Regions from separate parts of the Agrobacterium sp. 22-214-1 genome, predicted to be linked through region 2. Evidence: predicted binding sites of a transcription regulator. Region 2 holds the regulator's gene; the other holds the start of a gene.
What was found. Region 2 encodes HrcA, which represses chaperone genes, less so after heat shock. Its sites were predicted from a motif close to GTTAGCACTCNCNNNNNGNGAGTGCTAAC; they were not measured.
Positions count from the first base shown of each region.

Region 1: groES (co-chaperone GroES) is a predicted target of HrcA. The motif match lies at 1,447-1,475, and genes of this name have one in related genera.

Region 1 is NZ_JBNWCK010000001.1:1,301,101-1,306,372, reverse strand. It holds gene groL (chaperonin GroEL) at 1-1,020, opposite strand, end outside; gene groES (co-chaperone GroES) at 1,095-1,391, opposite strand; gene ACQZ5G_RS06610 (TIGR01459 family HAD-type hydrolase) at 1,760-2,608, shown strand; gene ACQZ5G_RS06605 (bifunctional riboflavin kinase/FAD synthetase) at 2,656-3,636, shown strand; gene ileS (isoleucine--tRNA ligase) at 3,917-5,272, shown strand, end outside.
Region 2 is NZ_JBNWCK010000001.1:1,689,828-1,695,099, reverse strand. It holds gene hemW (radical SAM family heme chaperone HemW) at 1-1,091, opposite strand, end outside; gene rdgB (RdgB/HAM1 family non-canonical purine NTP pyrophosphatase) at 1,097-1,741, opposite strand; gene rph (ribonuclease PH) at 1,759-2,475, opposite strand; gene hrcA (heat-inducible transcriptional repressor HrcA) at 2,611-3,702, shown strand; gene grpE (nucleotide exchange factor GrpE) at 3,815-4,450, shown strand; gene ptsN (PTS IIA-like nitrogen regulatory protein PtsN) at 4,532-4,993, opposite strand; gene hpf (ribosome hibernation-promoting factor, HPF/YfiA family) at 5,076-5,272, opposite strand, start outside.

The DNA.
Region 1 (5,272 bases), 390 kb from region 2:
GGACTTCTGGCCGGCGCCGTCAACGATCGTGGTGTTTTCCTTGGAGATCGAAACCTTCTTCGACTTGCCGAGCATGTCGAGGGTAACGTTTTCGAGCTTGATGCCGAGGTCTTCGGAAATGACGGTACCACCGGTCAGGATGGCGATGTCTTCCAGCATGGCCTTGCGGCGGTCGCCGAAGCCAGGAGCCTTGACGGCAGCGATCTTGAGGCCGCCACGCAGCTTGTTGACGACGAGCGTTGCAAGAGCTTCGCCTTCGACGTCTTCAGCGATGATGACGAGCGGCTTGCCGGTCTGAACGACGGCTTCGAGAACCGGCAGCATGGCCTGAAGGTTCGAGAGCTTCTTTTCGTGCAGGAGGATGTATGCGTCTTCGAGGTCCGCAACCATCTTTTCCGGGTTGGTCACGAAGTAGGGCGACAGGTAGCCGCGGTCGAACTGCATGCCTTCGACGACTTCGAGTTCGGTTTCGGCGGTCTTGGCTTCTTCAACGGTGATGACGCCTTCGTTGCCGACCTTCTGCATTGCTTCAGCAATGTCGAGACCGATCTGACGCTCGCCGTTTGCGGAGATCGTGCCGACCTGCGCAACTTCTTCGGACGTGTTGATCTTCTTGGCCTTGGCCTGAAGGTCCTTGACGACTTCAGCAACGGCCAGATCGATACCGCGCTTCAGGTCCATCGGGTTCATGCCGGCAGCAACTGCCTTGGAACCTTCGCGAACGATGGCCTGGGCCAGAACGGTCGCGGTGGTGGTGCCGTCACCGGCGATGTCGTTGGTCTTGGAGGCGACTTCGCGAACGAGCTGTGCGCCCATGTTCTCGAACTTGTCTTCCAGTTCGATTTCCTTGGCGACGGAAACGCCGTCCTTGGTGATGCGCGGAGCGCCGAAGGACTTGTCGATAACGACGTTACGACCCTTCGGGCCGAGGGTGACCTTTACTGCATCAGCAAGAACGTCGACGCCCTTGAGCATCTTTTCGCGTGCTGTGCGGCCGAATTTTACTTCTTTGGCTGCCATTTTCAAAACTCCTGGTTTCGAATGGCCGGACCGGGTCCGGCTTGAAATTTAAGGAAACGATGGGTCGGCTGAAATCAGCCGATGATGCCCATGATGTCGGCTTCCTTCATGATCAGAAGGTCTTCGCCGTTGAGCTTGACTTCGGTGCCCGACCACTTGCCGAACAGAACGCGATCGCCAACCTTGACGTCGAGAGCGACGACCTTGCCGGCCTCGTCACGTGCGCCGGAACCGACGGCGACGATTTCGCCTTCCTGCGGCTTTTCCTTGGCGGTATCGGGAATGATGATGCCGCCCTTGGTCTTTTCTTCGGACTCAACGCGACGAACGACGACGCGATCGTGAAGCGGGCGGAAATTGGTGCTTGTCATTGTCTAATCCCTCGATCAAATGACTGCGCGAGCTTTTGGAACTCGCCTGATGGGTGTTAGCACTCTCCTTTATCGAGTGCCAGCGGAACCGAGATAAGGAGGGCTTCTGCCGGAGTCAAGAACGCCCTGTCTGAAAAATTTCATGGCTTATGGTTATCAGCGTTCCATGACAGAAATTTCCCATGCGCGGACGGGCGCGGCGACGACATTCTTTTCGTGCGTTCCGGCCGCATCGCATCTAAGGGGCATTTGTGTTCATGCTGCGTCAGGCGGGCCAAAGACCGGTCTGGCGGCGCTTTTTTCCTTGCCATCGGCGTTCCGCTTTGCGATGTCACGCACACCCTCTTCTCGCATCCGGAAAGCATCTCATGGCCCATCGCATTCTCACTCTCGGCGAAATCACGGCTGGGTTCGACGTTATTCTTTCGGATGTCTGGGGCGTGCTGCACAATGGCGTCAGCGCCTTTCCGGATGCGGCGGTTGCGCTGCGGGAAGCGCGCAAGGCCGGCAAGACGGTGGTGCTCATCACCAATTCGCCGCGCCCCGCTCCCGGCGTCATCGCCCAGCTTCGCGTTCTCGGCGTGCCGGATGAAGCCTATGACCGTATCATCACGTCCGGTGACGTCACCCGCGGCCTGATCGCGGAAGGTCCGAAAAAAGTCTTCCTGCTCGGCCCGGAGCGGGATCTGCCGCTGCTGGACGGTCTCGATGTCGAGCGCGTCGGCGAGGCGGAAGCGCAGTCCGTGGTCTGCACCGGTTTCTTTGACGACGAGACGGAAACGCCCGAGGATTATACCGAAATGCTCAAGGGCTTCATTGCCCGCAACGTGCCGATGATCTGCGCCAATCCCGATCTGGTGGTGGAGCGCGGCGAGCGCATCATTCCCTGCGCCGGCGCCATGGCCGCTTATTACGAACAGCTCGGCGGCGAGGTCCGCATTGCCGGCAAGCCGCATGCGCCGATCTATGAAGCCTGCCTTGCGGCGGCCAAAGAAGTGCGCGGCGCCTTCGCCAAGGATCGCGTGCTTGCCATCGGCGACGGCATGCCGACGGATGTGAAGGGCGCGATTGCGAGCGGTCTCAACCTTCTTTATATCAGCGGCGGCATTCACGCCGCCGAATATACGCTGAACGGCCAGACGGACGAGGCGCTTCTCAACGCCTATCTCAAGGGGCAGGGTGCTGCTCCCGGCTGGTGGATGCCCCGTCTCGCCTGAGGACGTCTTGCCTGAGGAATAGCTGGCGCAGGAATGGATCGATTGCCATGACCGTCTTTCACCGCAATGAAAAAAAGGAGCCGCTGCCGGAAGCTCTTCGCGGCGGCGTCATCGCCATCGGCAATTTCGACGGCGTGCATCGCGGCCACCGGGCTGTGCTGGATCGTGCCCTGGAGCTGGCGGAAGCCCGCGGCGTTCCCGCGCTGGTGCTGACTTTCGAGCCGCATCCCCGTTCCGTCTTCCGTCCCGATACGCCGGTCTTTCGCCTCACGCCCGCGCCGCTGAAGGCGCGCATCCTTGAGGCCATCGGTTTCCGCTCCGTCATCGAATATCCCTTCGACCGGGAATTTTCGCAGCGCTCGGCGGAGGAGTTCGTCCAGTCCATTCTGGTCGATTGGCTCCACGCCAGCGCTGTCGTCACCGGCTTCGATTTCCATTTCGGCAAGGGCCGCGAAGGCGGCCCGGCATTTCTGATGGAGGCCGGCAAACGCCATGGCTTCGATGTGACGCTGGTGGATGCCTTCCGCGACGAGGGCGCGGATGTTGTCTCCTCCAGCCGGATTCGCTCGCTTCTGTGCGAAGGCGATGTGGCGGGCGCCGCAGGCCTGCTCGGTTATCGCTTCACGGTGGAAAGCGAAGTCATTGGCGGCCAGAAGCTCGGCCGCACGCTGGGTTATCCCACCGCCAACATGGCGCTGGCGCCGGAAACGGAACTGAAGGCGGGCATCTATGCCGTGCGGTTCCGCCGCCCGGACGGTTCGATCCGCGATGGCGTGGCAAGCTTCGGTTACCGCCCGACCGTCACCGAAAACGGTGCGGCGCTGCTTGAAACATTCGTCTTCGATTTTTCCGGCGATCTTTATGGCGAGGTCTGTTCGGTCTCCTTCTTCGGGCACCTGCGCGACGAGCTGAAATTCGACGGTCTCGATCCGCTCGTCGCCCAGATCAGGCGCGATGAAGAAGAGGCGAGGGCGATGTTATCGGGCGTGCGTCCGCTCAGCGAACTGGACGCCAGGATCGCGTTCTGACCGGGTAAGGCCGGTCAGCCTCTGTTCCGGCCGATATTGCCGTCGCTTTTCTCTTCCTTTTTGCCGGAAAACCGCATAAACAACCGGCCATGTCCCAATACCGGTTGATGTTCAAAACTCAGATTGGCCGAATTATTGGCCCGGCCTTCCGCCCGCTCTGACGAGCCGGAAGGTCCGGGATTTTGGCGCTTGTCATGACTTTGGTCATGGCGCTTTCCGTATTTGCCCTCTTTGAAATTGAGACGGCGCGACCGACACGGCGCGCAACAACGGTACGATTATGAGCGACACCGCAGAAAAACTGGATTACTCCTCCACCCTCTATCTGCCGCAGACGGATTTTCCGATGCGCGCCGGCCTGCCGCAGAAGGAACCGGAAACGGTCAAGCGCTGGCAGGAAATGGGCCTCTACAAACGCCTGCGCGCCTCCGCCGCCGGCCGCGAAAAATTCGTGCTGCATGACGGCCCGCCCTATGCCAACGGCAATATCCATATCGGCCATGCGCTGAACAAGATCCTCAAGGACGTCATCACCCGCTCGTTCCAGATGCGCGGTTACGACGCCAATTACGTGCCGGGCTGGGATTGCCACGGCCTGCCGATCGAATGGAAGATCGAGGAAGCCTATCGCGCCAGGGGCAAGAACAAGGACGAGGTTCCGGTCAACGAATTCCGCAAGGAATGCCGTGACTTCGCGGCCGGCTGGATCAAGGTTCAGTCGGAGGAGTTCAAACGCCTCGGTATCGAGGGCGACTTTGAAAACCCCTATACGACGATGAACTTCCACGCCGAAGCCCGCATCGCCGGCGAACTCCTGAAGATCGCCCGCACCGGCCAGCTTTATCGCGGCTCGAAGCCGATCATGTGGTCGGTCGTCGAGCGCACGGCGCTGGCGGAAGCCGAAGTCGAATATGCCGATGTCGAGAGCGACATGATCTGGGTGAAGTTCCCGGTTGTGAAAACAAGCTATGACGAGATAGTGAAGGTTCGAGACAACGGAACGAAGTACGCGGTTTCTTCCGATGGCGAGCCAATCTCGGACGAGACTATATCGACACAGCTCATCAATAGTTATGATGATTTGCATAGCGCTTCGGTCGTTATCTGGACAACCACGCCTTGGACGATCCCAGGCAATCGCGCTATCGCCTATTCATCTAGAGTAAATTATGGCCTTTATCAGGTAACTGCAGTTGAGAATGAATTCGGTCCGCGCGTCGGGGAGAAACTGATTTTTGCAGATGCTTTGGCTGAAGAATCCTTCAAGAAGGCTAAGCTCAGCTACAAACGTTTGTGTGATGTTGTTGCAGGTGATCTGGCCGCCATCACCTGCGCCCATCCTTTGGCGTCGCTCGGCTACGATTTCCCGGTTCCGCTTCTCGAAGGCGATCACGTCACCGACGATGCCGGTACGGGCTTCGTGCACACCGCGCCGAGCCATGGCCGCGAGGACTTTGACGTCTGGACCGCGCATCAGCGTGAGCTGGAAGCGCGCGGCGTTTCGTCGGCCATCCCGTTCCCGGTTGGCGATGACGGTTTCTACACCGAAGACGCCCCCGGTTTCGGCCCGTCCGCCGAGGGCGGCGCTGCCCGCGTCATGGACGATAACGGCAAGAAGGGCGATGCCAATGACCGC
Region 2 (5,272 bases):
TCCTCCTTTTCCGGATCGAGATCGCGGCCGGAAAGGTCGCTCCAGCGGGCGAGATCGATGCCTTCGCGCAGGCGAAGGCCCATCAGCAGCAATTCATCGGCCTGCTCATCGACGCCAAGCAGCTCCTGATCGACCATACCGTGGCCTTCCCGCTCAACGGTTTCGAGCCAGTTTTCCGGGTGGCGCTCGGTGGCGGTTGCGAGCTTGGAAGCGCCTCTCGTCAGGCGTCCATGCGCGCCGGGGCCGATGCCGGCATAATCGCCATAACGCCAGTAGGTCAGGTTGTGGCGGCTTTCAGCACCCGGCCGGGCATGGTTGGAAACCTCATAGGCCGGCATGCCGTAACGCTCGGTGATTTCCTGCGTCGCCTCATAAAGCACGGCCGAATGTTCGCCATCCGGGACGATCAGCTTGCCGGCCTTGTGCAGCCCGTAGAAGGGCGTGCCTTCCTCGATGGTCAGCTGATAGAGCGACAGATGGTCGACCGCGTAGGAGACAGCCTCTTTCAGCTCAGCGTCCCATTCGGCCACCGTCTGGTTCGGTCGGGCATAGATGAGATCGAAGGACATGCGCGGAAAAATCTCCCGCGCCAGCCGGATGGCCTTCAAGGCATCGGCAACATCATGCAGGCGGCCAAGGAACTTCAGGTCGCGGTCGTTCAGCGCCTGCACGCCGAGCGAGACACGGTTGACGCCCGCCGCGCGGTAACCGCGAAAACGCTCCGCCTCGACGCTGGAAGGATTGGCTTCCATGGTGATCTCGATACCATCCGGCACATGCCAGAAGCGCGAGACGCCATCGAGAAGTGCCGCGACCGTCTGCGGGTCCATCAGCGATGGCGTGCCGCCGCCCATGAAAATGCTGGTTACGACGCGCGGGCCGCTCAGCGTCCGCATATGTTCCATTTCACGGAGAAAGGCCGCCGTAAACCGTTCCTGATCCACCGGCCGGTGACGGACATGGCTATTGAAATCGCAATAGGGACATTTGGCCGCACAGAAGGGCCAATGCAGATAGATCCCGAAACCGGGATCGCCCGTATCCGGCAGAAGCGACGCGCCGGGGGCAGAAAGTTGATGCTCCCCGACCATCGGGTTCATGCCTCCAGGCAGGTTTCTACGAATTTTTTAAACGCCCGGGCACGGTGCGAAAGCGCGAAGGCGTCGCCATGTTTCCAGCCGTGTTTTTCATCCGCGCTCATCTCGCCGAATGTGGTGTCGTATCCTTCCGGTTTGAAGACCGGATCGTAACCGAAACCGCTCGTACCGCGGGGCGGCCACACCACCGTGCCTTCCACCTCGCCGCGGAAATATTCGAGATGCCCGTCCGGCCACGCCAGGCACAGCACGCTGACGAAGCGGCCGGTGCGGTCTTCCGGCTTCGATGCGCCTCGCTCGGCCAGCGCATCCTCGACCTTCTGCATCGCCATGGCGAAGTCGCGGGTGCCATCGGCCGTTTCCGCCCAATTGGCGGTATAGACACCCGGCGCACCATCCAGTGCATCGATGACCAGACCGGAATCGTCGGACAAAGCCGGAAGACCCGATGCCTTAGCGGAGGCAAGCGCCTTGATGGCAGCATTTTCCTCGAAGGTCGTACCCGTCTCATCCGGCTCTTCGAAGTTCAGTTCCGCCGCCGATTTGGCGGAGAAGCCGAAAGGCCCGATCAGATCGGCGATTTCGGCGATCTTGCCCTTGTTGTGGCTGGCGACGACGATCGTTCTGGTATCGAGCTTGCGCATGGTGCTTTCCTGTCGGCTCAGGCGATTGCCCGTTTCTGAAGGGCAACCAGTTCGCTGCAACCGGCCTTGGCAAGACCGAGCAGCGTCAGGAATTCTTCCTCGGAGAAGGGCGCGCCTTCCGCCGTGCCCTGAACCTCGACGATGCCGCCGGAGCCGGTGATGACGAAATTAGCGTCGGTCTCGGCGGAGGAATCCTCGAGGTAATCGAGATCGATCACCGGCTGGTTGGCGAAGATGCCGCAGGAGATCGCGGCGATATGGTCCTTTAGAACCTTCTCGACCTTGATCATGTTACGGGTTTCCATCCATTTCAGGCAATCATGCAGGGCAATCCATGCGCCGGTGATGGAGGCGGTGCGGGTGCCGCCATCGGCCTGAATGACATCGCAGTCGATGCTGATCTGGCGCTCGCCAAGTGCCTGCAGATCAACGACCGCGCGCAACGAACGGCCGATGAGGCGCTGGATTTCCTGTGTGCGTCCGCCCTGCTTGCCGGAGGCAGCCTCGCGCTTCATGCGTTCATGGGTGGAACGCGGTAGCATGCCGTATTCGGCGGTGACCCAGCCCTTGCCGCTGTTGCGCAGCCACGGTGGGGTCTTTTCTTCAAGGCTGGCGGTAACGAGCACATGCGTGTCGCCGAATTTCACGAGACAGGAACCTTCGGCATGTTTCGAGAAATTGCGCTCGAAGGAAACCTTGCGCATCTGGTCGGTTTTTCTGCCTGAAGGCCGCATATGATCCACTCTCCATGTTGGTCCCTGCCTTCTAAGGCGAGGTCCGGGCTTTTGCAAAGCCAATTTCCATTTTGCCGCGGCGTTGCAACGCATTATATTGATGCGAGCTGGTTTGAACGACAAAGAACGGACGAAATGGGTTTTTCCGCACCGCTATCAAAAGATCAGGCATCGCTGCTGGATGAACGGTCTCGGGAAATTTTCCGGCGCATCGTCGAAGGTTATCTCGATACGGGTGAGCCGCTCGGATCGCGCAGCCTGTCGCGGCTGTTGCCGATGTCGCTTTCACCTGCCTCCGTCCGCAATGTCATGAGCGATCTCGAAGAGCTCGGCCTCATCTATTCGCCGCATATCAGCGCCGGTCGCCTGCCGACCCAGACGGGGCTGCGTTTCTTTGTTGACGCTTTTATGCAGGTGGGTGATCTGCCCGCCGAGGAAAGGGCGACTATCGACCGTCAGATCGGGCCGGTCGCCGGCCACGAACAGTCGCTGGAAGGGCTTTTGACGGAGGCGAGCCGCATGCTGTCCGGCATGTCGCGCGGCGCGGGCCTCGTATTGACGGCGAAGAACGACGTCATCCTCAAGCATGTCGAATTCATAAGGCTGGAGCCCACCAAGGCGCTCGCCGTGCTGGTGGGCGACCACAATCAGGTCGAAAACCGCATCATCGAATTGCCGGCCGGCATCTCCTCGTCGCAATTGACCGAAGCGGCGAATTTCATCAATGCCCATCTCTCCGGTCAGACGCTGCATGAGTTGCGCGGTCAGTTCCAGACGCAGCGGACGGAACTGCAATCGGAACTCGGCATATTGGCGCAGGACCTTGTGGAGCGCGGTCTGGCGGTATGGGCGGGAGACAATGAGGAGGGCAAGCTTGGCCGTCTCATCGTTCGCGGTCGCTCCAACCTGCTTGAAGGTCTCGCCGGTGAGGAAGACATCGATCGGGTGCGCCTGCTGTTCGACGACCTGGAGCGCAAGGAAAATCTCATCGAAATCCTCAATCTCGCCGAAAGCGGCTCGGGGGTCAGGATTTTCATCGGCTCGGAAAACAAGTTGTTTTCGCTGTCCGGTTCGTCGCTGATCGTCGCGCCCTATCGTGACGAGGATAATCGTGTCGTGGGTGCGGTCGGTGTCATTGGCCCGACCCGGCTGAATTACGCCCGTATCGTGCCGATGGTGGACTATACGGCGCAGATCATGGCCCGCCTTTCCCGCAAGCAGAGATAGGACAGACCGGCAAGGTCAGGGAATGCGGCAAGCTTTTCGCCGCAAGCCTTGATTTTTGCCCGTCAAAGCTCGATATCGGGCGCAACCAACATATTCAAATCTGGAGAACGTCATGACCGACGATACAAAAAAGCCCGGACCTGACGCGGACGTCGCGGAAGAGTTTGTCGATCTTGCTCAGGCAGGTGAAGAACAGGCCGAAACGGCAGAGCCCGATCCGGTGGAGTTACTAAAGGCTGAGAACGCCGATCTGCGCGATAAATTTCTGCGCCTTGCCGCCGAGATGGACAATCTTCGCCGCCGCACCGAGCGTGATGTCAAGGACGCCAAGGCCTATTCGCTGGCTGCCTTTGCACGCGACATGCTTGCCGTTTCGGATAATCTTCGCCGCGCGCTGGAAGCAATTCCGGATGAACTCAAGACCAATGGCGAAGCCGGTCTCAATGGCCTGATCGAAGGGGTCGAGATGACGGAACGTTCGATGCTGTCGACGCTGGAACGCCACGGTGTCAAGAAGATCGATGCCGAGGGCCAGAAGTTCGACCCGAATTTTCATCAGGCCATGTTCGAAATCCCGAACACGACGGTTCCCAACAATACCGTGCTCCAGGTGGTTCAGGCCGGTTTCACCATTGGCGACCGCGTCCTGCGCCCGGCGATGGTCGGCGTCGCCAAAGGCGGCCCGAAGGCGGAAGTTGCCGCATCGGCCGAGCCGGGCACCTCGTCTCTCAATGAAAAAGACGCGTAAGGCATCTATCCTTACGTCATAAAAAACGCGCCTTCAGGGCGCGTTTTTTATTGCCGTTAAACTGAGGGAGTTAGCCCGCGATCAGGCCGCTGTCGCCTGCTCCTGATTGAGGAAAGCGTAGATTGCGGTGTCGGAATCGGTGGCGCGCAGCTTGGCGACCAGTTCAGGGTCGCGCAGGGCGCGTGCAATTCTGGACAACGCCTTCAGGTGATCCGCGCCGGCGCCCTCGGGCGCGAGCAGCAGGAAAACCAGATCGACGGGCTGGTCGTCCAGCGCTTCGAAATCGACCGGTGTTTCAAGGCGTGCGAATACGCCGGTGATCTGATGGATGCTGTTGAGCTTGCCATGCGGAATGGCGATGCCGTGGCCCACACCGGTGGAGCCGAGTTTCTCACGCTGGAGGATGACGTCGAAAACTTCCCGTTCCGAGACTCCGGTAATTCTGGCTGCCTTTGCGGCCAGCTCCTGAAGCAACTGCTTTTTGGAATTCACCTTGAGGGCGGGAATAATCGCATCTTGTTGCAGCAAATCTGCCAACGCCATTCTCTTTTTCCTTCATGCCATCGAGACGATGCAGGAGGCAGCTACGCTTTCGCGCTCTGCCTCCCACGTCTTGTCAGACTGTTCAGCTCTTGATCGTTTCCGCGTCGATCCAGCCAATATTGCCGTCATGACGCCGGTAAACGATGTTGAGATATTCCTTGCCCGGGCTGCGGAACAGCAGAACCGGTTCGTCCGTCATGTCGAGCGCCATCACGGCGCTGGCGACGGACATTGTCTTAATCTGTTTCGAACTCTCCGCTACGATGGTGGGTGCGTAAT